DNA from 3 places in the Mesorhizobium robiniae genome. Region 2 is predicted to be linked to each of the others. Evidence: predicted binding sites of a transcription regulator. Region 2 holds the regulator's gene; each other region holds the start of a gene.
The links. Region 2 encodes PhoB, which activates phosphate uptake and scavenging genes when phosphate is short. Its sites were predicted from a motif close to TGTCATNNANCTGTCAT; they were not measured.
Positions count from the first base shown of each region.

Region 1: the regulator PhoB is predicted to act here: its motif matches at 8,762-8,778, upstream of ABID19_RS31445 (LTA synthase family protein).
Region 3: the regulator PhoB is predicted to act here: its motif matches at 7,934-7,950, upstream of pstS (phosphate ABC transporter substrate-binding protein PstS).

Region 1 covers NZ_JBEPMC010000017.1:39,120-48,930, reverse strand. The annotation lists gene radA (DNA repair protein RadA) at 1-305, opposite strand, end outside; gene ABID19_RS31480 (replicative DNA helicase) at 390-1,880, opposite strand; gene ABID19_RS31475 (small ribosomal subunit Rsm22 family protein) at 2,130-3,092, opposite strand; gene ABID19_RS31470 (YnfA family protein) at 3,096-3,419, opposite strand; gene ABID19_RS31465 (cyclopropane-fatty-acyl-phospholipid synthase family protein) at 3,505-4,794, opposite strand; gene rplI (50S ribosomal protein L9) at 4,971-5,555, opposite strand; gene rpsR (30S ribosomal protein S18) at 5,765-6,013, opposite strand; gene rpsF (30S ribosomal protein S6) at 6,013-6,507, opposite strand; gene ABID19_RS31445 (LTA synthase family protein) at 6,810-8,732, opposite strand; gene fabD (ACP S-malonyltransferase) at 8,999-9,811, shown strand, end outside.
Region 2 covers NZ_JBEPMC010000007.1:293,531-303,341, forward strand. The annotation lists gene ABID19_RS21040 (PstS family phosphate ABC transporter substrate-binding protein) at 453-1,457, shown strand; gene pstC (phosphate ABC transporter permease subunit PstC) at 1,582-2,970, shown strand; gene pstA (phosphate ABC transporter permease PstA) at 2,963-4,576, shown strand; gene pstB (phosphate ABC transporter ATP-binding protein PstB) at 4,590-5,405, shown strand; gene phoU (phosphate signaling complex protein PhoU) at 5,443-6,147, shown strand; gene phoB (phosphate regulon transcriptional regulator PhoB) at 6,164-6,853, shown strand; gene ABID19_RS21070 (ROK family protein) at 7,052-8,299, opposite strand; gene xylF (D-xylose ABC transporter substrate-binding protein) at 8,568-9,608, shown strand; gene ABID19_RS21080 (sugar ABC transporter permease) at 9,770-9,811, shown strand, end outside.
Region 3 covers NZ_JBEPMC010000001.1:516,419-526,229, reverse strand. The annotation lists gene ABID19_RS02485 (ECF transporter S component) at 1-644, opposite strand, end outside; gene ABID19_RS02480 (LysR family transcriptional regulator) at 839-1,744, opposite strand; gene ABID19_RS02475 (NAD(P)/FAD-dependent oxidoreductase) at 1,945-3,225, opposite strand; gene ABID19_RS02470 (GntR family transcriptional regulator) at 3,334-4,008, shown strand; gene ABID19_RS02465 (pseudouridine synthase) at 4,036-4,827, shown strand; gene ABID19_RS02460 (Na/Pi cotransporter family protein) at 4,904-6,634, opposite strand; gene pstS (phosphate ABC transporter substrate-binding protein PstS) at 6,719-7,807, opposite strand; gene ABID19_RS02450 (2OG-Fe(II) oxygenase) at 8,238-8,981, opposite strand; gene ABID19_RS02445 (DMT family transporter) at 9,092-9,811, opposite strand, start outside.

The DNA of each region.
Region 1 (9,811 bases), on a different contig from region 2:
ATGCCGGGGTCGCCGCCGACCAGCAGGGCCGAGCCGCGCACGAAGCCGCCGCCGGTGGCGCGGTCGAGTTCGCCGATGCCGGAGACGATGCGCGGCGCATCCTCGATGTCGCCGGACAAAGTCGTGAGCACCACGGCGCGGCCCTTGCGTGCGTTGCGCGTGTTGGCCGGACCCGAGCCGATGCCGCCGGACGTGCCTTCCTCGACCAGCGTATTCCACTCGCCACAAGCATCGCATTTGCCGGCCCAGCGCTGATGCACCGAACCGCAATTTTGGCAGATGAACTGGACGCGGGATTTGGCCATCAGGCTGATGCCGTTTGATGTTTGGCCGGGGTAAACGGCAGGCAGGCCGGCGAGATGAGGCGGAGTGAGACCTGTATCAAGAGGTCACTCAAACCTGTCCGGCAGATGATGCTCCTCGGCGAGGTCGGAGAAGCGGGTGAATTCGCCCTGGAAGGCAAGGCTGACAGTGCCGGTCGGCCCGTGGCGCTGCTTGGCAATGATCACTTCGGCCTTGCCTTGAACCTCGGCCATCTTGGCTTCCCAGACGAGGTGCTCTGGCGTGCCTTTCTCAGGCTCCTTGTTTTTTATGTAATATTCCTCGCGGTAGACGAACAGCACCACGTCGGCGTCCTGCTCGATCGAACCCGATTCGCGCAAGTCGGACAGCTGAGGGTGCTTGTCGTCGCGGCTTTCGACCTGACGCGAGAGCTGGGAAAGCGCGATGATCGGCACGGACAGTTCCTTGCCAAGTGCCTTCAACCCGGTGGTGATCTCGGTGATTTCCTGGACACGATTCTGCGACGCTTTGGCGGACGAGCCCTGCATGAGCTGGATGTAGTCGATGACCATTAAATCCAGCCCGCGCTGGCGCTTGAGGCGACGAGCGCGAGCCGCAAGCTGGGCAATCGATATACCGCCTGTCTGGTCGATATACAGCGGACGCTTGTGGTTCTCCTGGGTGTACGCGACAAGCTTTCCGAAATCGGCTTCGGTCAAGTCGCCACGCCTGATCTTCGACGATGGAATTTCTGTCTGCTCGGAGATGATGCGGGTGGCCAACTGCTCCGACGACATTTCGAGCGAGAAGAAGCCGACCACACCGCCATTGGCCGCCCTGACGGAGCCGTCGGCCTGCTGTGCAGGTTCATAGGCGGCAGCGATGTTATAGGCGATGTTGGTGGCCAGCGACGTCTTGCCCATGCCTGGGCGGCCGGCGATGATGATCAAATCCGATGGCTGCAAGCCGCCCATGCGGTTATCGAGATCGCGCAGGCCGGTGGCGATTCCCGACAGATGGCCGTCGCGCATATAGGCGGCACTGGCCATGTCGACGGCATTCTTCAACGCATCGGAAAAACTCTCAAAACCACCATCGTAGCGGCCGTTTTCAGCCAGTTCGAACAGGCGCCGCTCGGCGTCCTCGATCTGTTCGCCCGGCGACATGTCGACCGGCGCGTCATAAGCGATGTTGACCATGTCTTCGCCGACGGTGATCAGTGCGCGTCGCGTGGCGAGATCGTAGATGGCGCGGCCATAGTCGGCGGCGTTGACGACGGTGACCGCCTCGACGGCCAGCCGCACGACATATTGCGCAACCGTCATGTCGCCGACCTTCTCGTCCGCGGGCAGGAAGGTCTTCAGCGTGATCGGCGTCGCCACCTTGCCCATGCGAATGAGCTCGGCGGCGACCTCAAATATTTTTCTGTGCAAAGGCTCGTAGAAATGGCCTGACTTGAGGAAGTCGGAGACGCGGTAGAAGGCGTCGTTGTTGACCAGGATGGCGCCAAGCAGCGCCTGCTCGGCTTCGATGTTGTTCGGCGCCTCGCGATAGAGCGGTGTTTCCGCCACGCCGAATTTTCGCGCTGCTTCTGCCATGATGTCCCCGATTTCGATCCCGGCCTCTCGATAACAGAACGAGGAAAAGCCGGTGCTGACTTATATGCATCACTCGCGCTCAAACAGCGTTGATGCCCGCTGTTCACAGGAACGGCAAACCGTCCACAGGACAGAATTCCCGGGCTCTGATTCCATTTGACACGGCAAGGTTGCGATTCTACGCAACGCGTTGAACAAAGCAAGAACAAAATCGAAGGGGAGGAAGCTGCATCAGGAATCGACGCGAGATTAGATTGTGTCCCCCCAGTCCAGTCGCCGCGCCACCTTGAACATCTCGCCGTCGCGCTTGGTGAACAGTTTTTCGCCGGCGCGGCCGTCCTTTTCGCAAAGTTTCAGCAAAACCTTGCCGGAACCTGATTTCGGTGGGGCGATCACCCGTGCCTGCGGCGGGGCAACAGCCTGGCGGGACGCGGCGACATAGATGAATTTTTCGTCCTCCCAAGGCACCTCGGCATCCTTGGCCAGCCGGTGCAGGCGCGAACGCGCGACACGGCGCGAAAAATGGCACCAGTCTGGCGCCGCTAGCGGGCAGGGCGCCTCATGCGGGCAAGGCGCAAGCACATGCGCGCCTGCCTCGATCAGGTGCCGGCGCACTGCAAGGATGCGCTGCCATCCGGCCGGCGTGCCCGGCTCGACGACCAGCAGCGTGTCGTCGGTCAGATGCCAGAGCCGGTCGATGAGTTTTGGCAGTGACGCCGGAGCGATCTCGTCCAGCACGTAGGCGCAGGTGACCAGATCGGCCGGCTTGAGATCGGCAAGGTCGACCGTGACATCGCCGGTCAGCCAGGCAATCCTGGCCGTCATCGCCTCAGCGGCAAGAACCTCGCCGATCCGGCGCACTGCGGCGCTCGCCTCGATCAGCACCGCCTGCTCGAGGTCGGGCCAGAGATCGAGCGCGGCCCAAATCACCGTACCAGGGCCGGCGCCGACGTCGAGCAGGGTTTTCGGCGCATAATCGGGCCTTGCCTCACTGACCGCATCCAGACTGGCACGGACGGCGGCGTAGGTCGCCGGCAGCCGCGTTGCCAGATAGGCCTTGACCGCGATCTCCTCGGCCATATGCAGCCGGCCGTCGCGCAGCTCGGCGCGGTAGCGGTCCGACAGCGTTCTTGCTGCTTGTTTCAGCGCCGGCAGCGGCACTTTCTCGAGGAGGCGCTCGACGCCCTGTCGAAGCGGGATAGGCAGTTCCATGGCTCATGCCCCCCGAGGCGCGAGCAGGATGACCGACGCACCAACGATGCAGATCGCTGCACCGGCGAGGTCCCAGCGGTCGGGGCGCACGCCTTCCACCAGCCACAGCCATCCGAGCGAGGCGGCGATGTAAATGCCGCCATAAGCGGCATAGGCGCGGCCTGCCACACCGATGTCGACCAGCGCCAGCAGGAAACCGAACAGGGCGAGCGAGGCCAAGCCTGGCGCTAGCCACAGCGGAGATTTTTCCAGCCGCCACCACGCCCAGACCGAAAAGCAGCCGGCGATCTCGGCAAGGGCAGCAACGATGTAGATGAGGTAGGTCATGAAAAAGGTCTCGCGGCGACGGCGAGACCTTTTTCAGCGTGCGGGCCAGCGATGGCAAGCGGGCAATGGCGAAATCGCCGGAAGTCTATTCCGTATCCGCCACCTTGCGGCGTCGCGCGGGCTTGGCGGCAGGGGTTTTGGGGCGATGCCCCATGTCGCGCATCTCCAGCGCCTTCTCGCATTTGGCCATGTAGTCGCGCGTCATCGGCAAGGTATCGTTCTTCTTGGCAATCTGGATCTGGAAGATCACCAGGTCCTGCCAGCGGAAGGCGGCTTCAGAGGCCGCCAGGTAGAATTCCCACATGCGGCAGAAACGCTCGTCGTAAATCGCCTTGGCCTTGTCGCGATTGGCAGCGAAGCGCTCGCCCCAATGCTTAAGCGTGTCGGCATAATGCAGCCGCAGGATTTCGATGTCGGTGACGACGAGGCCCGACTTCTCGATCGCCGGCATCACCTCCGATAGCGCAGGGATGTAGCCACCCGGGAAGATATACTTGCGGATGAAGGCGCTGGTTGCCCACGGCACCCCGGAGCGGCCGATCGTGTGCAGCAGCATGACGCCGTCCGGCTTCAAGAGCGTCGCCGATTTGTCGAAGAAGGTGCGGAAGTGGTTGACGCCGACATGCTCGAACATGCCGACCGAGACGATCCGGTCGAAGCGCTCGTTGAGCTCGCGATAATCCCTCAATTCGAAATGCACGCGGTTTTCCAGACCTTGCGCATGGGCCCGGTCGGTGGCGACGCCATGCTGCTCGGTCGACAACGTCACGCCTTGCACGTCCACGTCGAAGGACTTGGCGAGATAGAGACCGAGCCCGCCCCAGCCGGAACCGATGTCGAGCACGGTTTGGCCGGCCTTCAGCCTGAGCTTGGCGGCAATGTGGCGCTTCTTGGCGGCCTGCGCCTCATCGAGCGTCATATCCGGCTGCTCGAAATAGGCGCAGGAATACTGCATGTCCTCGTCGAGGAAGAGCCTGTACAGGTCGCCCGACAGATCGTAGTGGCGCTGCACGTTGCGGCGCGCGCGCGCCGCCGTGTTGATCTGCTGCAGACGGCGGAAGGCGTGACGCAGGCCCTCGATCGCCTTCGACCAGGTGGCGTCGATGCCGCCGCTGCCCATGTTCTGGAAAGCGATGCGCATGACCCCCAGCACGCCGCCCTCGAGTATGTCGAGTTCGCCGTCCATATAGGCTTCCGGCACCGCCAGCATCGGATCGAAGGTAATGGCGCGCTCGGCATGCGCGGTCTTGATGTGCATGTGCACTGGCTCGCCGCTGCCGTCGCCGAAAATGACCGAGAAGCCCTTCGGTCCGGTTACTTTGAGATTTCCGGTGCGCACCAGCCGGTCGAGAACGCGTTTCAACAGAATATTCATGACCAATTGTCCCCTCTCGGTCAGACAAGCTGTCCTATTCTGCATCAACATATAGGGTTTCGAAAAGTTCCTGTTGGCACAAAAATGCCCGGGCGAGGCGCCCGGGCATTGGTCCAGAAATGACTGGAAGCCGACGAAATTGTTTAGGCGCCGCGCCGACGCCCTATGAGGTGCAATCAGCCGTTGTCTTCGCCGCCTTCGAACTCGGCATTGGGGTCGAAGAAATTATCCGGGCGCGCATTGTCGTTGATGTCTTCGCCATAGATGGCTTCGGCGGTGGTCAGCGTCTCGCCCTTGGCCTGGCGCTCGGCTTCATCGGCCGTGCGGGCGATGTTAAGCGTGATGGTGACCTCAACTTCCGGATGCAGCGCGATCGCCACGTTGGTGAGGCCGATGGTCTTGATCGGCTGGTTAAGCAGGATCTGATTGCGGTTGACCGAGAAGCCTTCCGCGGTCAGCAGCTCGGCGATGTCGCGGGTCGATACCGAGCCGTAGAGCTGGCCGGTTTCGCCTGCCGAACGCACGGCGATGAAGCTCTTGCCGTCGAGCTTTTCCGAAATCTGCATGGCCTCGGACTTGCGTTCGAGGTTACGGGCTTCGAGTTGGGCGCGCTGGCCTTCGAACTTCTTTTTGTTGGCTTCGTTGGCGCGTAGCGCCTTGCCCTGCGGCAGCAGGAAGTTGCGAGCGAACCCATCCTTGACCTTGACGGTATCGCCCATCTGGCCGAGGCGGGATACGCGCTCGAGAAGAATGACGTCCATGGTTTTGTTCCTTCGTTTGGGCGCCAAATCACTGGCATCGACGCCGAATTGTCTGGAACAGGTCAGGAAGCTGAGGGCGTCGCCGCCTATGTCGCTGTCCTGCCTGTCGCGGCAGTTAGAGGTCTTCACCTCAACCCGGGATTTGATGGCAACCCTGCGGCGCCCGTCGCCGTGGGAAAAACGGGCGGCGAACCGCCCGCAGAAGAGTGTTAGCGAACCACGTAGGGCAGCAGGCCGAGGAAGCGGGCGCGCTTGATCGCCTTGGCGAGTTCGCGCTGCTTCTTCTGGCTGACGGCGGTGATGCGCGACGGCACGATCTTGCCGCGCTCGGAAATGTAGCGCTGCAGAAGACGTACGTCCTTGTAGTCGATCTTGGGCGCGTTTGCACCGGAGAACGGGCAGGTCTTGCGGCGGCGGTGGAACGGGCGCCGGGTCGGGATCTGATTGATGTCGACCATTATTCTGCACTCCCTTCAACGCCTTCGCGCGGACGGCGCGGACCACGGTCTGCACCAGTGTCGCCACCGAAGCTGCGCGGCGGACGATCGCCACGGTCGCCGCGATCGCGGTCGCCGAACGAGCGCGGGCCACGGTCACGGTCGCCGAAGCCACCGCGTTCCGAGCGCTCTTCGCGCTTTTGCATCATCGCCGACGGGCCTTCCTCATGCGCATCGACCTTGATGGTGAGGAAACGCAGCACATCCTCAGACAGGCCCATCTGGCGCTCCATCTCGTTGAGCGCAGCCGGCGGGCAGGTGATGTCCATCAGCGTGTAGTATGCCTTCCGGTTCTTGTTGACCCGGTAGGTGAGGGACTTCAGTCCCCAGTTCTCGACCCGGCCGACGGACCCGCCATTCGCTGAGATGACACCCTTGTACTGTTCGACAAGCGCATCGACCTGCTGCTGCGAGAGGTCCTGCCGGGCAAGAAACACATGTTCGTAAAGAGCCATATTGTTCTCAAGCCTTTCTTCGTTTCTCTCCCGGTTCCCGGCGGCAAAAGCCTCTGCAACTTCTCTGGCCCGCCAATCCCTAGAGGGGGCGGGGAAGAAAGGAGCATGACGAGACGGTCGAGAGCGGAGACACGGGAGGCGGAAGCGCTTCTGGCTCCACACGAAGGTTTTCGAAAACCTCCGGCCCTCCGTTCAGCCCCCAGCAAGGACCGGCAGATTGCGGGCGTCTATACAGGAATTCGACCACAAGGCAAGGGCGAGTCCGAAAACCCACCGCTGCAGGACGACATGTCGCTACAGCTTCAGCTTGTATGCGGGAGCTTATTCACTGTTTCCGGGAAGAAGTCGGGCGCCGCCCGGCGCTTGCCGAACATCATATCATATTGCAGCAGACGGAAATCGCGAATGGCCGGGTCGATTTCCTTCTTGCGCGCCCAATCCGGCGTGGCCTCGCCGGCCGGCGTCAATAGCAGATTGCGGTCGACGACACGGTAATGCTCGCGCATCTGGCCGAGAAAGCCGGTGTAATAGGGGTGGCTGATCCCGGCCGTGGTCAGGATATGGTAGGGCAGGAAGGCAGGGCTTACCGCGCCCATCTCCTCGGCTGGCCCGGTGCGGTTCGACCATACGATCAGCGGCGTCTGGTGGTGCAGCAGCATTTGCTCAGGTGGTTCTTTGCGCGGCGCGACATTGTCCTTGAGAAAGCCGGTCTCGACATAGACAGGACCGAGCGGCGGCAGATGGTCGCCGAAGAAGGCGATGACCGTCGGGCGCCGGCGGTTCTTCGCCCATTCGACAAGGCGCCCGAGGCCCTTGTCGGCGTCGGCTGCACCCTCCGTAAAGCTCAGCAGCGAATCCTTCGCCCATTGGCTGGTCGGCGCCTGCACCTTGTGGGTCGGATTGTAGTAGCGATACGGCTCGTAGGGGCCGTGGTTCTGCAGGCTGACGGCGAAGAGGAAGACCGGATCGTCGGTGGCGTCAGCCTCGCGGATAATCTCGTCGGTCATCGCTGCGTCCGAGGCCAGCGGCCCGCGCTTTTCGAGGTACGGCAGGTTTTCTTCCGACTTGAAGTCGTCGAAGCCGAAATCCGCATAGACGGGTGTGCGATTCCAGAACCAGCTCGTGCCCGGATGGATGGCGCGCGTTTCATAGCCCTGGCTCTTCAGGAACGTCGCCATCGACGGCACGGGCGCGCGGACATATTGCTGGTAGGGGATGCTTCCGGCCGGCAGGAAGGCGTTGGAAAAGCCGGTCAGTGCCTCGAACTCGACATTGGCGGTCATGCCGCCGAATTCGGGCGAGAACATCGAGCCCGAGCGCAGCGCCCGCACATTGGGAATCGGATCGGGCGTGATGGCGACGCCGGGCAACTCGGTCGGATCCCAGAAGGATTCGCTCATGACGATGATGATGTCGGGCTTCTCGGCCGGTACCGATGCCGTCACGTCGGGCCTGTCGATCGCTGCGATCGACTTGTCGGAATAGCCCGCAGGCGCCGAGACATGGGCCATCGGCACGTTGAGCGCGAAGGCGAGCGCGAAGCCGTTGGAGGCGTAGTTTTCCTTCTGATCCCACATGATCGGGATGATCTGCAACCGGTCACGCGTCCACGAGAAGGTCGCGTAATCCATGATCGAGACGAAGAAGGCGAGCAGCGGCACCGTCAACGTCAGTCGGGCAAGGCGGCCCTTACGGCTGAGCGCCGGTACCCGGCGGCGCCATAGCCGCCAGCCATAGACGAGCAGCGACAGGCCGCCAATGATACCAACCGCCAAGGCGAGGGCGGTTCCCGGGCGATCGCGCACCAGGAGTGGCATCAGCGCGACGATCTGTCGGGCATAGAGGAAATCGGTCGGATAGAGCGGATCGCCCAGATAAAGCGACTTCTGGTGGCCGACAAAGGCAAGCACCAATGTCAGCGGCGCGACGATCATCAGACTCTGGTGACTGCGGCCGAGCACGGCGTCGAGACCGATCAGGATCAACGCGAAAATGATGATGGTGGTCCAGCCCGGTTTGAAAGGCTGCAGGAAGAAGGCGACGGTGCCGGCAAAGTCGCCGCGCACGATCAGTTCGATCGCAAACACCAGCACGGTGGCGGCGAGCAGGCTGACGAGGCCGTAGCGGATAACAGGCCATTTCCGGCCTGGCAGATAGCCGGTGGCCGGATCGCCTTCCAAAAACTGTGGCGCGGCTCTGCCGGCGCCTTTCCTAGTCCTTGCCAACTTACAATTCCCCCGACCATACACAAAAGCGTCACTGAGCTGTCATCGATATGTCACGAAAAGCTAGCGCCTGTGGCTAAAATAAGAAGAGCCAGCAAACGAATCGTGAGCGATTTTCATCATGAGTGATCGACAAAAAGCCTTTTGGAACAGGCACTCGGCCAGCGATGCCGAGCCGGAGCCGGCCGGGTTGGGTCGCTGGCGGACTTGACTTGCCCGCCCGCCTTGCGTCACAGGCAGGAAAAATCAGCGCTTGGGAGCCACAGATGGCCATCGCATTCACCTTTCCGGGACAGGGCAGCCAGGCGGTCGGCATGGGCAAGGATCTCGCCGACGCCTTTCCGGAATCGCGGAAGATCTTCGAAGAGGTTGACGACGCGCTTGGCGAAAACCTGTCGAAACTGATCTGGGAAGGGCCGGAAGAGACCCTGACACTGACTGCAAACGCCCAGCCGGCGCTGATGGCTGTATCGCTTGCCGCAATCCGGGCGCTGGAATCGCGCGGCTTCTCGCTGAAGGACAAAGTCGCCTATGTCGCGGGACATTCGCTCGGCGAGTATTCGGCACTTGCCGCCGCCGGTTTCGTTTCGGTCGCCGATGCCGCCCGGCTCTTGCGTATCCGCGGCAATGCCATGCAGGCGGCAGTGCCGGCCGGGGAGGGCGCCATGGCGGCGATCATCGGGCTGGAACAGGCCGATGTCGAAGCCGCCTGCGCTGAGGCGGCCAAAGGTTCAGTTTGCCAGATCGCCAACGACAATGGCGGCGGCCAGCTGGTGATCTCCGGCGCCAGAGCGGCGGTCGAACTGGCGGCGAAGTTGTGTACGGAAAAAGGCGCCAAGCGGGCGCTGATGCTGCAGGTCTCCGCGCCTTTCCATTCGGCGCTGATGACACCGGCGGCCGAAATCATGCGCGAGGCGCTGGCCGGGGTGACGAAGAACGCGCCGTTGGTGCCCGTGGTCTCCAACGTGTCGGTCACCGCGTCCAGCGATCCGGACGCAATCGCCCGCCGCCTGGTCGAACAGGTGACCGGCCGCGTGCGCTGGCGTGAAACGGTGGAGTGGTTCGGCGCGAATGGCGTT
Region 2 (9,811 bases):
GCAAGACTATGGTGCGATCGCACCATACCAAAGCGCGCGCCGGTTGGGACAATAGGCATATTCGAGTTCCGCTCCTCCAGTTACGGGCGGGAGCAGCGACCGCCGGCAAGAAACAGGGTCAGATTTACCCCAACGGACCTGTTTCGGCGATGGCGCGGCCATGACCTCCTTTGGCCGCATGCAACGCGCTCCCGCCCGGATTTTCTTTTTCGACGCCATTTGCAGTGCCTGTCGAGCAGGGATGGCGGCTGGAAATCGTGCAAGCTGCTGATTCCAGCGGCAAACCACGGCTGCGTCAGCGAGACGCGCAACACTACCTTTTCGGTATGGCTGTGCGGCGTTACCGGGCTGACATCAAACTGTCATGAGACTGTAATAATCGGGGGCTATTGGCCTCAGCGGGCGCCGAAGGAAGGCGCCGAGAGACCATCTTCCGAACAGGAGCAGGCCACATGAAGAAATTCCTCCTTACGGCGTCGGCCGCGGCGCTTGCGCTCGCCGCGTCGGCTGGTTATGCCGCCGCGCGCGACCAGATCCAGATCGTGGGTTCGTCCACAGTGTTCCCTTTCACCACGGCTGTCGCCGAAAAGCTCGGCCAGAGCGGCCAGATCAAGACCCCGGTCGTTGAATCGACCGGCACCGGCGGCGGCATGAAGCTGTTTTGCCAGGGGGTCGGCGAAAATACCGCCGACTTCACCAACGCCTCGCGCGCCATCAAGGACAGCGAACTTAAAACCTGCAAGGCCAACGGCGTGACGCCGGTCGAGATCAAGGTCGGCTTCGACGGCATCGTGCTCGCCAACTCGAAGGCAGGGACTGTCGTCGATCTGACCAAGGAACAGGTTTTCAAGGCGCTCGCCAAGAACGTCGCAGTTGACGGTAAGGTCGTCCCCAATCCCTACAAGAACTGGTCGGATGTCGATGCGTCGCTTCCCGCGACAAAGATCGAGGTGCTCGGCCCGCCGCCCACGTCCGGCACGCGCGACGCGTTCGTTGAACTCGTCATGGACGCGGCCTGCCAGGAAGAAGTGAAGGCGGCTAATGAAAAGGGCTGCGGCGAAATCCGCGAAGACGGCGCTTTTGTCGAGGCCGGCGAAAACGACAATCTGATCGTCCAGAAGCTGGAAGCCAACCCCAATGCCTTCGGCATCTTTGGTTTCTCGTTCCTTGACCAGAACGCCGACAAGCTGCAGGGCCACAAGGTCGACGGCGTCGAGCCGACCTTCGAGAACATCGCATCCGGCAAGTACGGCGTTTCCCGCTCGCTCTACATCTATGCCAAGAAAGAGCATGTCGGCGTCATCCCCGGCATGCAAGAGTTCATCGCCGAGTATACCTCGGAGGGTGCATGGGGTCCTGAGGGTTATCTGGCCGACAAGGGCCTGATCCCGCTGCCGGACGCCGAGCGCGCCACGTGGGCCGAAAACGCCAAGGCCCTGAAGGGCATGGGCTCCTGATTTTTTTCGGGGGTCCGGGCAAATATCCGCTCTGACCCTCAAGCTCTAAAGCACAAAGCGCGGGACCAACGTCCCGTGCTTTGAGCCGGTGGATGGCCGGCGGTCGAGGGGACGTCCTAAAATCATGGTCGGTTATCTCGTTGTTCTTCTGTTAGTTTTGGCTGCTGCGGCCTATTGGATAGGCCGCACACGCGCTATTGCCAGTGTCAATGGCGACGTCGCGCGGCTGCATTCGCTGCCAGGCCAGCATGGCATGTTCCTGGCGCTTTTTGCTGCCGGTCCCGCGCTGCTTGCGATCGTTTTGTGGTCGATGGTGACGCCGGGAATTGAATCGTCGATCATCGCCGACCGCTTCTCCGCCGAGTTGTCGGGAATGGGCATTCCGCAAGTCGAAGCTTTCATCCGCGACGCTCGCGCGATGGCCTTTGGCGGGCTTGTCGGCTTCGCCGATCCCACGAAAGAGGCGGCCGCGGCCGTCTACAAATCGATTCATGCGACCAGCACCTGGATCATCTGGGGTATCGCGCTCATCCTGTTGGCGTCCGGATTTTACTGGGCCTATTCGCGCATCGCACAGGCCTACCGGGCGCGCCACGTGGTCGAGCGCGTTCTTCGCGCATTCTTGATCGCCTGTTCGGCGGTCGCGATCCTGACGACGATCGGTATCGTCCTGTCGCTTATCTTCGAATCCCTGCGGTTCTTCCAACAGGTGCCGCTCTATAAGTTCCTGTTCGGCACGCATTGGTCGCCGCAGAGCGCCTTCACCGGTGCCGGAGCGGAAGCCGGAGCGGTTAACCAGGACATTTTTGGCATGGTGCCGCTGTTTGCCGGCACGTTGCTCATCACCTTCATTGCCATGCTGGTAGCTGCGCCCATCGGGCTGATGGCTGCGATCTATCTTTCGGATTACGCTTCCAAAAGCGTCCGCGCGGTCGCAAAGCCGGTACTGGAAATCCTCGCCGGCATTCCGACTGTCGTCTATGGCTTCTTCGCCGCGCTGACGGTTGCACCCTACTTCCGTGGTCTGGGCGAAAGCCTCGGCCTCAACGTCGCGTCAGAATCCGCGCTCGCCGCAGGCGTGGTCATGGGCATCATGATCATTCCCTTCGTTTCCTCGCTTTCCGATGATGTGATCAACGCCGTTCCGCAATCGCTGAGGGACGGTTCCGCCGGCCTCGGCGCGACCAAGTCTGAAACCATCCGAAAGGTGATCCTTCCGGCGGCCCTTCCGGGTATCGTTTCGGCGATGCTGCTCGCCGTCAGCCGCGCAATCGGTGAAACCATGATCGTGGTCATGGCGGCGGGGCTGGCAGCTAATCTCACGGCGAACCCGCTCGAAGCCGTCACCACCGTGACGGTGCAGATCGTGACGCTGCTTGTGGGCGATCAGGAGTTCGACAGCGCCAAGACGCTTGCAGCCTTTGCGCTCGGCCTGGTGCTGTTCTGCATCACGCTTTCCCTCAACATCGTCGCTTTGCGCGTCGTCCAGAAGTACCGAGAGCAATATGACTGATGCGATCTCGTCATTCGGCGTCGTCGGACGCCCCGTCAGCATTCATACCGACGATGCCGCGAAGGCGCGGCTGAAGGGCCGTTACCGCACGGAAACGTGGTTCAAATGGCTTGGCGCCGCAGCCGTCGCGTTGGCCGGCCTCTTCCTTGTGCTGCTCCTGTCGACGATCGTCACGCAGGCGATTCCGGCGCTGCGGCAGAATTATCTGACGCTGCCGATCGATCTTTCGGCGGCCAAGGTCGACCCGGCGAAACTCGATGCCGTCAATTACGACGCCATCGCCCAGGAAGCGCTTACGGCAAAATTTCCGGATGTGACGAGCCGTCAGGACAAGCGCCTGCTGCGCGGGTTGATTTCCACGGGCACAGGCGTGTTCCTGCGCAAAGATATCGCTGCTGATCCGGGGATGCTCGGAAAAACGGTGGACTATGCGGTCCCACTTGACGATTTTGCCGATCTTTATCTCAAGGGTTTGCTTGCCGACGTCGGTTCTGACGAAGCAATTCCAACAAGCGTCACACCTTCGCAAACCAGCGGCGACATCGATCTGACCTTCGGCGACGATGCCATGCTGGCGCTGGCGCGCGGCCATGGTGCGACCGAGGGCGAAAACGGCATGCTCACGCTGACGAGCGGCGCGTCGTCGCTGCTGGTCGCGTTCAATGGCGGCACGGTCAAGCTGACCGCGCTGTCGCCTGGGGCGAACGGGACGGCGATCGCAAAGGGCACCGTGATCAAGGCGCTCGACAGCATGGCGCCCGCCGCGAGCGGCCAGGCATTCCTGCGCGTCATCAATACGCCGGAAGCATCGCGAAAGATTTCGGACAAGACGATCGTCTGGCTCGATACGCTGAAGAGCGCCGGCCTGATCGAAAGCCGGTTCAACTCGATCTTCTTCTTCACCGGCGCAAGCCGCGAGCCGGAACTGGCCGGTGTCTGGGGCGCGGTCGTCGGATCGTTCCTGACCATGATCGTGACGCTCGCCATCGCCTTCCCGATCGGCGTTTCGGCGGCGATCTATCTTGAGGAATTTGCACCCAAGAACCGGCTGACGACGATCATCGAAGTGAATATCAACAATCTGGCGGCGGTGCCCTCGATCGTCTTCGGCCTGCTTGGACTGGCCGTATTCCTGAATTTCTTCGGCCTGCCGCGCTCGGCCCCGGTGGTCGGCGGCATGGTGCTGGCGCTGATGACGCTGCCGATCATCATTATCGCCTCACGCGCTTCACTGCGCGCCGTGCCACCGTCGATCCGCGAGGCCGCGCTTGGCATCGGAGCGTCCAAGGTACAGACCGTATTCCATCACGTCCTGCCGCTGGCGATGCCGGGTATCATGACCGGCACCATCCTTGGAATGGCGCATGCGCTGGGCGAAACCGCGCCGTTGCTGATGATCGGCATGGTCGCCTTCATCGTCGACATTCCCGGCGGGTTCACCGATCCCGCGACGATCCTGCCGGTGCAGATATTCATGTGGGCCGATTTCCCGGAAGCTGGATTCCAGCAGAAGACTTCGGCGGCGATTTTGATTTTGCTGGTGTTTTTGGTCATCATGAATGCCATCGCGGTGATACTGCGCAGGCGCTTCGAGCGGCGCTGGTAAGGAGTTAGAGGATATGAACATCATGACGGAAGCCAGCGTCGAACAGAAACTGAGTAGCGGAACCAACGAACCTTCGATCAAGATGAAGGGCGAAAAGGTCTCTGTTCACTACGGCGAGAAGCGCGCTCTGTTCGACGTGGATCTCGATGTCCGCGAGAACCAGGTGACGGCGTTGATCGGCCCATCGGGTTGCGGCAAGTCGACCTTTCTGCGTTGCCTGAACCGAATGAACGACACGATCGACATCGCGCGGGTGAGCGGCAAGATCACGCTCGACAACGAGGATGTCTACGACCCGAAAATCGATGTCGTCGAGCTGCGAGCTCGCGTCGGCATGGTGTTCCAGAAGCCGAACCCGTTTCCGAAGTCGATCTACGAAAACGTCGCCTACGGTCCGCGCATTCACGGTCTGGCCAGGAGCAAGGCGGAGTTGGACGGCATCGTCGAATCGAGCCTGAAGAAGGCCGGCCTGTTCAACGAGGTCAAGGATCGCTTGCTCGAGTCGGGCACCGGCCTTTCCGGCGGACAGCAGCAGCGCCTGTGCATCGCGCGCGCCATCGCGGTGTCGCCGGAAGTGATCCTGATGGACGAGCCCTGCTCAGCGCTCGATCCGATCGCCACCGCCCGCGTCGAGGAGCTGATCGACGAGCTGCGTCAGAACTACACGATCGTCATCGTTACCCATTCGATGCAGCAGGCAGCGCGCGTGTCGCAGCGAACGGCGATGTTCCATCTCGGCTATCTGGTCGAGGAGGGCGCGACCGACAAGATGTTCACCAACCCCGACGACAAGCGCACCCAGGACTACATCACCGGCCGGTTCGGCTGAGCGGTCCGGCGGCGAATTCGAACACGAGGACAGCATCATGGGTGAACATACCGTCGCCTCCTTCGACGAGGAATTGGAACACATCGACAGGCTGATCCGTGACATGGACGAGCTTGCCGCCGCGATGGTAGCTGCGTCGATCCGCGCATTGCTCGCGTCAGACAATGCGATGGCGCAGCGCGTCGTTTCGGACGATGCCATCATGGATGCCCGGCAGCGCGAACTCGACGACAGCGCGATCACACTGATCGCCAAGCGGCAGCCGATGGCACAAGACCTGCGCGCCGTGGTTGGCGCAATCCGCATGGCCGGCGATCTGGAGCGCATCGGCGACCTGGCCAAGAACATAGCCAAGCGGGTCAGCGCAGTCGGACAGAGCGCCACGCCGCGTAATCTCTCGCACGGTATCGACGCAATGGCGGATCTCGTTCTCGAACAGCTCCGCGGCGTGGTCGAGCACTACGTGTCGCGAAACGCCAACGCGTTGAAGGAACTGCGCGCAGCCGACGAGAAGGTCGATGTCAAATACACGGCGGTTTTTCGCGAGCTCCTGACCTACATGATGGAGGATCCTCGCAACATCACCGCCTGCACGCATCTTCTGTTCTGCGCCAAGAATCTCGAGCGTATTGGCGATCATGTAACCAACATCGCCGAAAACGCCTACTATGTCGTGACCGGGCAGCAGTTGCCGGCGGATCGCCCGAAGCTCGACGAAACGACGACGGCGCCGGCGACATGACGGGGGTGACCGATCGATGATCGCGCCGCGCATCATGGTGGTGGAGGATGAAGAGCCGCTGGGCGTCCTCCTCCGCTACAATCTGGAATCCGAAGGCTATCAGGTCGAGGTGGTGACACGCGGCGACGAGGCCGAAATCCGGCTGCAGGAAAACGTACCCGATCTTCTGGTGCTCGACTGGATGGTGCCGGCGGTTTCCGGCATCGAGCTTTGCCGGCGTCTTCGGGTGCGTCCCGAAACCGAGCGGTTGCCGATCATCATGCTGACCGCGCGCGGCGAGGAGAGCGACCGGGTGCGCGGGCTCTCGACCGGGGCCGACGACTATCTGGTCAAGCCGTTCTCGACACCGGAATTCATGGCCCGGGTCAAGGCGCTGCTGCGCCGCGCCAAGCCGGAAGTGCTGTCCAGCGTGCTGAAGGTCGGCGACATCATGCTCGATCGCGAATCGCACAGGGTCTACCGCAAGAAGAGCGAGATCCGGCTCGGGCCGACCGAATTCCGGCTGCTCGAATTCATGATGCGGCACCCCGGTCGGGTCTTCTCGCGCAGCCAATTGCTCGACAATGTTTGGGGCGAGACGATCTACATCGACGAGCGCACGGTGGACGTCCATGTCGGGCGGTTGCGCAAGGCGGTCAACAATGGTCGCATGCCCGATGTCATCCGCACCATCCGCGGCGCGGGCTATGCGATCAGGGAAGACTAGGCTGATACTCCAGGTGATGCCGGCCCGCGAATGGCGATTTCCTGCGCTTCCGGCACGTACTTAAACGTTACGCTCCGTTCTGGTTCTCGGAAGCCACCGGTTTGGTTGTTTCGCGCCCGTCTTCGACTCCGGCGCGGCCTGACCTGAAACTCGACACATCCCAAGCCGCAATCCGCCTTTTTTCCTTGCCTTTCGAACTCAGGCTACGTCCTTCCTGATCGTGCCGGACTTTCCTTGCGCGCCCGGCGCGAAAATCTCCTGGTCGACGAAATTCAGCGCCTGCATGGCGCAGCCTTCGCGGATCAGCGGCAATTCGTTCGGCTCGGTGTCGAAGGAAATGGAACCCGAATGCTGGCCGCCGGCGGTCTGGGCGATGGCCTCGCGCAGGGCCGGCTCGATCAGGTCGAAGGCGGCAGCACTGACGCCGACCATGGCGACCGGCGCCGGATCGATCAGCGCAAACAGGCTGCCTAGCCCGAAGCCGAGCGCTTCGCCGGCCTTACGGTAGGCTTCGCGCTCCGGTCCGTCCGTCTCGCGCGCCCGGGCCGCCAGTGCCCGCATGTCGGCATCGCTGACATCGGCGACCGGTTCGGCATTCTCGCTCAGTTGCCTTGCATTGCGCCAGATGGCGTAGTTACCGGCATAGGCTTCGACGCAGCCGCGCCGTCCGCACCGGCAAAGCGCGCCGCCCGGCCGATGGATCATGTGCCCGAATTCGCCGCCTGAAGAATGGGTGCCGGTGAACAGTTCGCCCTTCAGCACCAGCCCCATACCGATGCCGTGTGAGAGCAGGATGGCGATGAAATCGTTGCGGTAGCGATCCGGGTCGCGCCAGCGCAGCGCCACGGCCATCATGTTGCAGTCGTTCTCCATGATGGCCGGGATGCCGAATTCGCGTTCAAGAATGTCGGCGAAAGCGATGTTCGTTTGCGGCGTGATCGGCGACCACAACATGGCGCGCGCATGCGAATCGGTAATGCCCTGGATCGCCAGTGCGATGCGGGCGACGCTTTGGACGTCGAGGTCGGGATCTTCGAGCCGTCGCCGGACGATGGCGACACATTCGCCGATCAGCTCGTCGCGCGACATGGTCAGCGTGTCCAGCCGGCGCTGTTCCTCGGCGACCACTTGTCCGGCATAATCGATGACGGCGACCGACAGGAAATTCAGCGACAACACGACGGCCAACACCGCTGCCGCTTCCGGATTGAGGCCGAGGCCGACCTGCGGCCGGCCGCGTTTCAGCGAAACGGCCTCGCTCGCTCTGCTCTCGGTCAGGATGCTTTCCTGGATCAGGTCTGAACAGATCGCCGATATGGTCGAATGGCTGAGGCCGGTGGTTGCCGCGATCTCGGTCCGCGATGGTTGGCCGGCCCGGCGTACGGCCGAAATCACCATCGCCCGGTTGCGGCGGCGCAAATCGTCATGACGGATTCCAACCGACATTCTGCTGCTTCCTCCCTGTCACCGCGGCGACTCATAAATCGGAAGCCGTCGATAATGTCGGACAAATAGTGGCAGAAGCAGAAGCCGCTGTCACGGTTTATTCCGAGGCTCGAAAAAAAGCCGGAAAGCCATCAAAATCCATCAGAATTGATGTTGACAGCGCTTCGGCGTTGGATCAGTGTTTTTTCGAGGCTCGAAAAAATAGGAGCCTTTATGCCGGCCCTCGGGTCAGTCTGGTCGCGCCGCACGCGGTGCAGGGAGGAATATCATGAAAAGATTCACAGCCGCCATTCTGGCGGGGGTCGCCATGTCGCTGACGCTCGCATCGGTCGCACAGGCCAAGGACAAGGTCATTGGCGTTTCGTGGTCGAATTTCCAGGAAGAGCGTTGGAAGACCGACGAAGCCGCCATGAAGGCGGCGATCGAGGCCGCCGGCGACAAGTATATTTCCGCCGATGCGCAGTCCAATCCCGGCAAGCAGCTGACCGATGTCGAAAGCCTGATCTCGCAGGGCGCCAATGCGCTGATCATCCTGGCGCAGGATGCCTCGGCCATCGGGCCGGCGGTGCAGAAGGCGCTGGACGAAGGCATTCCGGTCGTCGGCTATGACCGGCTGATCGAGAACAAGGACGTGTTCTACCTGACTTTCGACAACCAGGAAGTCGGCCGCATGCAGGCCCGCGAAGTGTTCAAGGTGAAACCGGAGGGCAACTACGTCTTCATCAAGGGCTCCGGCGCTGATCCGAATGCCGATTTCCTGTTCGCCGGCTCCATGGAAGTGCTCAAGGATGCCATCGACAGCGGCAAGATCAAAAATGTCGGCGAGGCCTACACGGACGGCTGGCTTCCCGCCAATGCCCAGAAGAACATGGAACAGTTTCTGACCGCCAACGACAACAAGGTCGACGCGGTGGTTGCCGCCAATGACGGCACCGCCGGCGGCGTCGTCGCGGCACTGACGGCCCAAGGCCTGGCCGGATCCGTCCCGGTATCGGGTCAGGACGGCGATCATGCGGCGCTGAACCGCATCGCGCTCGGCACACAGACCGTATCGGTGTGGAAGGACGCGCGCGAGCTCGGCAAGAACGCTGCCGAGATCGCCTCGCAGTTGGCAGACGGCAAGCAGATGACCGACATTGCGGGCGTCAAGGACTTCACCACGCCGGGCGGCAATGCCGTCAAGTCGCTGTTCCTGACACCAATTGCCATCACCAAGGACAATCTCAACGTCGTCATCGACGCCGGCTGGATCAAGAAGGACGAAGTCTGTGCGGGCGTCGCCGCGGGCAGCGTTGCGGCCTGCAACTGATCTGGACAACTTCGCAAGGAAACGAACGCCGCGGCTGTCAGGCCGCGGCGTTTTTCGAGAGGCTTTCCGCTTCAAATGACTTCCGCTTTAAATGACCGTGGAAAGCAAATAGCATCCTGTTCCGGCATCCGCGCCAGACGGCAACCCGGTCGGAGGACATCATGACCGACACGGCATCCAACTCACCGGTGGCCAACACGGCC
Region 3 (9,811 bases), on a different contig from region 2:
ACTTCGGCCGGCCACGGATTGGTGGCGAAGGACGGCACCCAGTTGAGCTGGATACCTGCCGTCGAACCGAAGAAGAACACGACGAAATAGGCGCAATAGAGCGACAGGCTCGCCGTGCCGTTGCGGATCTGGTCGATTGCCCAGTTCCTGATCTGCGGAATGGCGATCAGGATCAGCGCCACGTCGACCGTGAAGACGTTGCTCAGCCACAGCCAGAAGCCGATGCCGAAGGACAGCGACTGATAGAGGTAGATCAGGTTTGCGGCGAGCGTGATGATCCAGGGCACATACCAGAGCGAGCGGTTTGGATACATGACCATGCCGACGGCAAAGGCGCTCATGGCGCCCATCAGCGGGCTCCAGGGTCCGAGGTTGGTGTAAGGCGCGATGACATTGCCGACGACGATACCGATGACAGAAGCGATCGGTCCAGCGATCGGGCCGAGCAGCAGGCCGAGCAGCGGATGGATGACGTCGTGCAGCGGCCACCCTCCCCCCATGCCGCCGACCACGATTGAGGCCGGAATGAAGGCAAGCACGGCGACAAGTGCCGCCAGGATGGCCGTATAGGATACGGGCGCGCCTCCGATCGAGACGCCTCCTGTCGTTACCAGACTGCGCGGTTGCGGTGCGTCGGCTGTCATTGTTGTTCCCCTTGTTGAGCAGCGTTTTCGCTGGCTAAGTTCCCAAAGAGAATGTGGCCGAAAAGTCCGGTGCGTCAAAGCATCAAAGAACGCGCACCCCGTTGCCTTTCGGGCAACGGGGTCCCCCGCCGCTCGACGCTGGCCGTCACCGTCAATGACGGGACGCTACCTCTAACCCACAGCACCTTTCACCCTCACGATCCGCTCTGGCTGGCGATCAGGCTGCTCAGCCGTTCGAGCAGGTGGCTGGGCAGCGGCGCCAATCGACCGCGAGCGCGATGCACGACGCTGAGCCGCTGGCTGAAGCGGGCAAGTTCGGCGATCGGGATGAAGGTGACCGCCCGAGAAAGATGGCTGTGCAGCACGTCGATCCGGTTGAGAATGGCGATGCCCTGATCGAGCATGGCGAAATGCTTGAGCAGCTCAAAACTGTTGGATTCCAGCACCGGCTCGAGCGACAGGCCGGCAGAGGCGCAGGCATGGTCGAAGTGATCGCGCAGCGTGACGCCAACCTGCGGCATGATCAGCGGAAACCGCCTGAGGTCGCCAAGGCGCAGCACGGCTTTCGAGGCAAGTTCGTGGTCGGGCAGCACGACGGCGCCGCAATTGCTCCACATCGACTCGGCAACGGTCAGGTTGGGTGTGTCGGGAAGATCGAACGCAAAACCCAGATCGATCTCCCCGGCCGCGACCTGCCGGGCGATGTCGTCGGCCGCCAGAACGCTGACCGAAAACCGTGTGAAGGGCCGTTCGCGGCGATACTCGGCCAACGCATAGGACAGCATGTCGTTGGCGAGCCCGCCCACCGTGGCGATCGACGCGCTGGCGAAACGGCCGTCCTTCAGCGTCTCGATCCGTTCGATCGCCCTTTTGTGATGCTTCAACGTTTCCCTGGCGTGGGTGATCAGCACCTCGCCGGCGGCGGTCGGCCGCATCTGGCCTGGCAGGCGCTCGAAAATCGGCGTCCCCAGCTGTTGTTCCAGCGCGATGATTTGCCGGTTGATAGCCGACGCCGCGACATTGAGCGTCACCGCCGCCTTGCGGATCGAGCCGCAGCGAGCCACTTCGTCGAGATAGCGAAGCAAACGGGAGTGGATCAAGGGATCTCCGGCTGGTGTTACGCTGCTTGGGCCGCAGTGCATCAAGACGGAACACCGTCAGCCGCGTCAAGGCCCGCGCGTTTCGCCCAAGGCTGGTTGCTGATGCTCTACGGCGCCCCCTCTGTCCCGCCCGACCTCTACCTCTCACACAGGAAGACAGAACTCCTTTTTTCTCAAAGAGATACAAGCCAGACGTGAATCTATGCGAGAGGCATTCTCGCCGTATCGACGGCGCATTGGCAAATTCCCCAGCCGGGAAAGCGGTCCGGGCGCAGCCATGGCTGCGCCGGGTTGCCGTCGCCCGAAAGCACCGCGTCCACCAGCCAGCGCGCCGTGGCTGGTGCTGCACGCATGCCGATCGAGCCCATGCCGCCATGCACGAACAGGCCTTCGATATCAGTCTTGCCGGCGACCGGCAGACCGTCGGAGAGCATCGGCCGGTTGCCGGGATAGACGTTGCTCACCCGCGGCGAGCCAAGGCCGGGCAGCATGCGCAGCGTGCGGCTGGCGATCCGGCTCGCCATATCGGTATTGCGAACCAAGTCGCGAAAAGCCGGCTGGACCGATGCGCCGAGCCGCGCATCGCCGCCACGCATCGGATTGAGGCAAATGGCCTCGACGGCCGGCTGGTCGTCCCGCTGCTCGGCGACGTCGGCAAGGCCGGCGAGGCTCATCCGCTTTCCCAGCTCCTCCTGGTCCGGCCATGTCAGCTCCTCGACGATCCACGGCAGCTCGAAGTCGAGCTTGCCCAACTGGATCAGCCAGCCGCGGCCGGCGGTGAACGGCAGGCCGGGCAGCGGCCCGTCGCCGACGGTTCGCCGCAGCAGGTCCGACATCCACAGCCCGTTGGCGATGAAGACGAGATCGGCCGATATGATCCCCTGATCGGTCAGCACGCCCTGGACCTTGCCGCCCTTCGAAAAAATCTGGGCGACGCGAAGCCCTGTCCGGATCACCGCACCGGCCTCGCGGGCGGCGTGGGCGAAGGCATGCGTCGCGCCCATCGGCTCCAACGTCCAGGCGCGGCCGACGTGATAGCCGCCCGCCACCTTGAAGCCGATGCGCGGATGATCCCGCGCGAGTTCCGCGCCGGTGATCTTCTCCATGGCGACGCCGGCGGCCCGGTAGCGATCGGCGACCACTCCGGCCGCCTCGAAGCTTGCCTCGTCCTCCGAGATGAGCAGGTGGCCGATCTTGCCGAACTCGAACGGCACCGCTCCTTGCGAAAGCTCCTCATAGATAGCCGCGCAGGCGTCGAGCATTTCGACCACTTCTGTCTGCGGGCCGCTGAGCAAGGTGCCGGTGTTGCGCCCTGAAGATTCGGCGGCGATCACCGTCTGTTCGAGAACGACCGTTTTGACGCCCCTCGACGCCAGCTCGTAAGCCAGCGTGCAGCCGGCGATTCCACCACCGATGATGACGGCGTCGACCGGTCCGCTGTTGGAGCCCGGTTTCTTGTGTGGATCCGATCCGAGCGACATGGAACTCCCCTGCCGATACGCGGCAATTCTGGATACCGGTATACGAGAATACAGATATCCGCACAAGCCGCTTTCTGTTAGGCAAGCTCCAGGTGATAGGAGAATCGATTGCGCGAATTTGGCGAAGGCTTGATGCAGAAACCGCTGACCGTGGCGGAGCAGGTGGCCAACGTGCTGCGCGAATCGATCGCCGACGGCAGCCTGGCGGCCGGCACGCCGCTGCGCCAGGACGACTTGGCCGAGCGCTTCGGCTTCAGCCGCATGCCGGTCCGCGACGCGCTTCGCCAGCTCGAGGCCGAAGGCATCGTTTCGATCCATCCGACCAAGGGCGCGCACGTCGCCAGGATGGATGTTACCGAGATCAGGGAGATCTTTGCGGTCCGCGCACTGCTCGAAAGCGAGGCGCTGCGGCTCTCGGTGCCGAACCTCGGCATCGAGAAGCTCGACGAGGCAGGCCATGTGCTCAACCAGATCGATGCCGAGCCGAATGTCGGCCGCTGGGGAACGCTGAACCGTGCCTTTCACCTGGCCCTTTACAGCGCCTGCGGCAACGCCCGGCTCCTCGGCCTCATCGAAGCCCACCACAATGCGGCCGACCGCTACGTTCGCGTTCTCCTGTCCAACCTCAACTATCGCAGCCAATCGCAGGAGGAGCACCGCGACCTGTTGACGACCTGCCGGCACCGTGATGCCGCGGCGGCCGTCCGCATCCTGCGAAAGCACCTCAGCGAGGGGATGGAAACGCTGGCCCAGGCTGGAGACGGGCCGGCGGGAAAGCCCTGACCCTTGCCGCAACGACCACGCAAGACGATGACGCCACGACCGAATGCCGGCCGGCACCGCGCCGCGCCTAATGCCGGGGCCAGCACTCCCCGAGCAAATCCCCCCGGAGTCAGCCTTTGCCGCGCGCTGTCGAAACTCGGCCTGTGCTCGCGCAAGCAGGCCGAAGTTCTGGTCGCCGAAGGGCGCGTTCGGGTCGCCGGCAAAATCGTGCGCAACGGCTCGATGCGCGTCGATCCCGGCCGCGACCGCATCGAGGTCGATGGCAGCCGCGTCATTGCCGAGCGCAAGGTCTATCTGATGATCAACAAGCCACGCGGCCTGGTCACCACCCGCGACGACCCGCAGGACCGCGGCACTGTCTATGACTGCCTGGCAGAACTCGACCTGCCTTTCGTGTCGCCGGTCGGCCGCCTCGACAAGGCCAGCGAAGGCCTGCTTTTGATGACCAACGACACGCGTTTCGCGCAGCGCCTGCTCGATCCCGCCTCGCACGTCGCCAAGATTTATCACGTGCAGATCGGCGCCCTGCCCGACGAGGCCATGCTGGCGCGGCTGCGTGCCGGCGCCACGGTCGATGGCGAGGATTTGACGGCGCGGTCGATCGACATCCTGCGCAGCGGAACCAGCACCGCCTGGCTGGAAATCACCCTCGACGAGGGCCGCAACCGCCATATCCGCCGGCTGCTCGGCGCCTATGACGTGGAAGTGCTTCGTCTTGTGCGGGTGGCGGTCGGCCCCTTGCAGCTCGGCGACCTTGCCAAAGGTAAGGCCCGCCACCTCACGGCCGAAGAGCTGGCGTTGTTCGCGGCCTCGGCCTGAGCGAAGGCGCATCGCTCCCTTCTCCCATGTTGCGGGAGAAGGGAAAGGGGCAGCTCCCGCCGCCCGGCCCTGACCGTTACTCGGCCGGAACCGGGCTGAGGCCGGTATCGCCCATCGACTGCGGTCTGGTTTCCTTGCGTGCCGAGGCACGGGCGAGAACGCTCTGCCGGTTGACGGATTTGCGCTCGGCGTCGATGCGGCGGATCAGGATTTCCGCGCGCTCGATCGACCCGAGCAGGGCCAGGATCGTGCCGCGTTCGGCTGCGCCCGCATTCGGTCCGAGCGCCAGCGTGCGGGCACGCAGTTCCTCGACCTCCGGCAGATTGACATGGCCGGCCGGCATCTGTGGGTGGGAGATGCCGTAGGTCGGCAAGATTTCCCGCAGCGAAATATCGAGCTTGCTCAAGGCCACGTCAACGATGGCCTGCGCTGGGCCGCTGAACTTCTCGCGCCTGACACGGCGTGCCACCTGATGCATCGATTCCGTCAGGGCAGCCGTGAAGTCGGCTTCCTCGATCAGGCTGGCGATCAGGTCGAGCTGGTCGTAGGGCAGATCCTCCTTCATCAGTTCGGCGGTGTAGGCGCGGATATCGCGGCTGAGAATGTCGGTTGCAAGATAGTGCTCGCCCGGATCCGACGGCGCCTTCTTGGCCGAGCGTGCGATGTCGAGGAACATGGCGCCGGCCTCGAGATGACGGGCCGTCTCCTGCTGAACGGCGGGAACGGCTTTGGCAAAATCGCCGGCCAGCTTGCGGTCGAGGAATTTCGGCGTCGAGAAATCCTCCGTGTCCTCGGCATCCGTGTGGCCGACACGCGACAGAACCCGCTCGAACACGCCGATGAACGGGAACAGCAACAACGTGTTGAAGATGTTGAAGAAGGTCGAGTAAAGGCCGACCGCGACCGGCACCAGGGGGAAGGTCTCCTTGCCGTCGACGATCACCGGAATGGCGGGATCGCCGCCGAAGAACTGCATGGCCCATCCCAGGACCTGCATGGAGACGAAGAACAGCGGGATGGTGATGCACACGCCGATAATGTTGAACGAGATGTGCGCGTAAGCAGTCCGTTTGGCATTCTTCGAAAGATTGAGCGAAGCCATCCAAGAGGTGATCGTGGTGCCGAGATCCGCGCCAAGCGAGAAGGCGACGGCCGTGGTCCAGTCGAGAATGCCGGCGGCACCAAGGCCCATCACAATGCCGATCGTCGCCGAGGACGAATGGATCATGGCGGTCACGCCGGCGGCGATGAACACGCATTTGAGAAGGTTGATATAGGAATCGGCCGTGAGGCTTTGCAGCAGGGCCATGACTTCGGGCAGGTTGCGAAGCGGACGCAGGCCGCCGGTCATCAGGTTGAGGCCGTAGAAGATGAGCGCGAAGCCCATGCCGGCGAGCGCTATGTTCTTGACCTTTTCACTTTTGGCGAAGCAGTAGATCAGCGAGAACACCCCGGCCAGGATCAATCCGAGCGGACCGAGCGGCAGGGCGATCAGCCCGTTGCCAAGCGTGGTGCCGATATTGGCGCCCATGATCACGCTGATCGCCGGTCGAAGCGCGATGACGCCGGCGTTGACCAGGCCGACGACCATGACGCTCATCGCCGTCGACGACTGGATGACGCCGGTGATCAGTGTTCCTGCCAGCACGCCCTTGATCGGCGTTCCGGCTGCCTTGGCGAGAAAGGCGCGCATCCGGTTGACCGAAAGCGCCTGGATGCCGTTTGCCATGAAGTCCAGGCCGAGCATGAAGATGCCCAACCCGCCGATCACCGGCACGAGGATGTCCTTGAAGATATCTATGTCCATGTGACGCAGTCCCCAACAAGCCGTTACCACGGCGCGATATGACGTTAAGTTCAGATGCTGCGCGAGGCAGCCTGGCTCTTCCGCTCAGTTTCCGACGGGCGCTTGCCTTGCCCAGTATTGTTCGACCTGGTCGACGAGCGCTTTCGGCAGCGGCACATAGCCGAGCGCGGTGGCGTCGCCGGCGCCTTGCGCGAAGGCGAGCCGGAAAAGGTCGTGCACCCGGCGATAGCGATGTTCCGAACGGCCCGAGACCTGAACGACCGCGAACACCGCCGTGCTGATCGGATAGGCGGCGTCTCCGTCCCGATCGGTCAGCGAGGCGAAGAAGTCGGTCGTTTTCGCCCAGTCGACGGACGTCGCCGCAGCCTGAACGCCGTCTGGCTCCGGCTTGACGAATTTGCCGGATTTGTTCTCGATCAATGCGTAGGAAAGGCTGGCGCGCTGGGCCTGGCCGGATTCGGCATAGGCGATCGCGCCCTTCGTATCGTGCACGGCTCGAATGAGGTTTTGAGTGCCTTCCGCATCGGTGCCAAGCGGCCACGAGATCAGCGTATCGGCGCCGTATTTGGCCTTCCACTCCTCGCTGACCGCCGACAGATACTCCGTGAAGACAAAGGTCGAGCCGGAACCATCCTTGCGATGAAGCACGCTGATCCTGAGATCGGGCAGCGTCAGATCCGGATTCGCCGCCTTGATCGCGGGATCGGACCATGACTGGATCTTGCCGAGATAGATGTCGGCCAGAAGCGGCCCCGTCAGGCGAAGGCTTCCCGGGCCAATGCCGTCGAGATTGACGACGACGGCGATGGCGCCCATCACGATCGGGAACTGCTGGCGGCCGGTTTTCCTAAGCTCGGCGGCGTTGATCGGTGCATCCGTCGCCGCAAAGTCCATGTCCGGCTGATCGAGACGCAGGACGCCGGCGAGCGAGCCGACGATTTCATAGTCGACCTTCCAATCGGGCGAAACATAGTCGCCGCCATCGGCGCGGGCGCTCTCGTAGGCGGCTGCCCATTTGCCGATGATCGGGGCGGCCAGCGTCGATCCGGCGCCGCGAATAGGTTCAGCCTGTGCAGCGTCGCCGATCGTCAAAGCAACGGCAAGCGCGATGGCGCCACGTCCGGTTATTTTGGCCCATTTGCGCCGCAGTGACAAAAAGCCTGCTGAAAACATCTCGCGACCCCCAACTATACTGCGCAAACAACTGGCTAATTCTCAGTCCTGGCAGATATCAACAGTCGTCCGTCCAGCGAATGAACGCCGGTCGAGAAACAACATCGCTCATCGTATGAACCTTGGTTAACGATTGGATGACAGAGATCTTGGTGGGCGAAACTTTTTTATTCGCGTTTCCGCGATCGCTTGTCCCGCCGTCCCTCGGACTCCCATGAAGAATTGGGGGTCCGAAGGACTGGACTCCAACGTTGCGCCTAGCGCGCACCCTTCTCCCCCTTGTGGGAGAAGGTGTCGCCGAAGGCGACGGATGAGGGGTGTTCCAGCTTGGCACCGACGGCGCTCCGTCCAACACCCCTCAACCGTCTTGGCGCTGCGCGCCAATCCACCTTCTCCCACAGGGGGAGAAGGGAGAAGGAAGTCTAAGACCTCACTTCGCGTCGTGAAAGATGATGCCGACGGTGTGGCGCGTGCCGGAGCGAAGCCGGCTGACGCCGTGCCTGAGATTGACCCGGTAACTACCCTTGCTGCCTTGCACCGGACGATTGTGGACCGCGAAGGCGACCGCGTCGCCTTGGCGCAGCGGCACCACCTCGGCCCGGCTCTGCATGCGCGGGCGCTGCTCGGTCAGCACGAACTCGCCGCCGGTGAAATCCTTGCCAGGTTCGGACAGCAGGATCGCCACCTGCAGCGGGAAGGCAAGATCGCCGTAGAGATCCTGATGCAGGCAGTTGAAGTCGCCGGGACCATATTGCAGCAGCAGCGGCGTCGGCCGCGTCTGGCCCTGCTCGTGGCATTGCTCGAGGAACGCGGCGTGTTCGTCCGGGTAGCGCTGGGCGATGCCCATGCGCTCGTTCCACTCGTTGGCGACTGCGGCAAGACGCGGATAGAGCGCGGTGCGCAAGCCGCCGATCAGCTCGGGCAAGGGATAGCGGAAATAGCGGTACTCGCCCTTGCCGAAGCCGTGCCGCGCCATATGAACATGGCTGCGGAAATGGCTTTCGTCAGGATAAAACCCGGCGATCTCCCGGCATTCTTGCGGTGTCAGCAGCTTTTCCATCACCGCGCAGCCATAGCCGCTCATCTCCTCGGCCAATGCCTGCCAATCATATCCAGCGACGCGCGTCTCCGCCGATCGGACCGCTGCCTTCGAACCTATCGAATGAATGGTCATGGCTTTGCCTCCTGTGGCTTTGTCCTGCCATCAGAGATGGGTGAAATGGCGCGCCGAGACCACCCGTTTCATGCCGATGGGCATAGTGAGGTGTGTCGCGTCTCACAATCTCAAGCACCGGTGGCGCCGTTTTCGGGCGCCGGCCTGATCGCTCCGTCCCCCGAAGTGGCGAGGTAAAGGGCGGCGCCGAGCATGATCGTCGCCCCAAGCATGCCGACGAACGATGTCCGCTCGCCCAGGAAAAGTGCCGCGCCCAGGGCGCCGAACACGCTTTCGGCGCTGACGATTACCGCTGCGTGGCTGGCCGAGGTGAAACGCTGGGCAATCGTCTGGATGCCGAAGCAGACGGCTGTAGAGAATACGCCGAGCACAAGCAGTTGCGGCCAGGCATCGAACGCATTGGCAGGCGACAGATTGCCGTGGAAGAAGCCGAGCGGCAGGCTGATCACCGCCGCGCCAAGGAACTGCGTCGCCATGGCGGTGAACGGGCGTCCATAGGTCTGCGCATGACGACCGAGCTCGACCATCCAGAGCGCGTAGCAGCCCGCTGACAGCATGATCGCCACATCGCCCTGGTTGAAGCTGGCGATGCCGCCGGACAAGAGCAGCGCGCCGACCAGCGTCAGGCCGGCGGCGAAGCCGACAGCCGCTGTCAGCCGCTCGCCGATCAGCAGCCACGCCGCGAAGGGCGTCATCACAGTCGCCGTGCTGACCAGAAAGCTGGCATTCGTCACCGACGTGCCGAGATAGCCGATCTGCTGCAGGACGATCGCGATTGCAAACAGCACGCTGACCCTTGCCAAGCTCGCGCGATAGAGACCGCCCGGCGG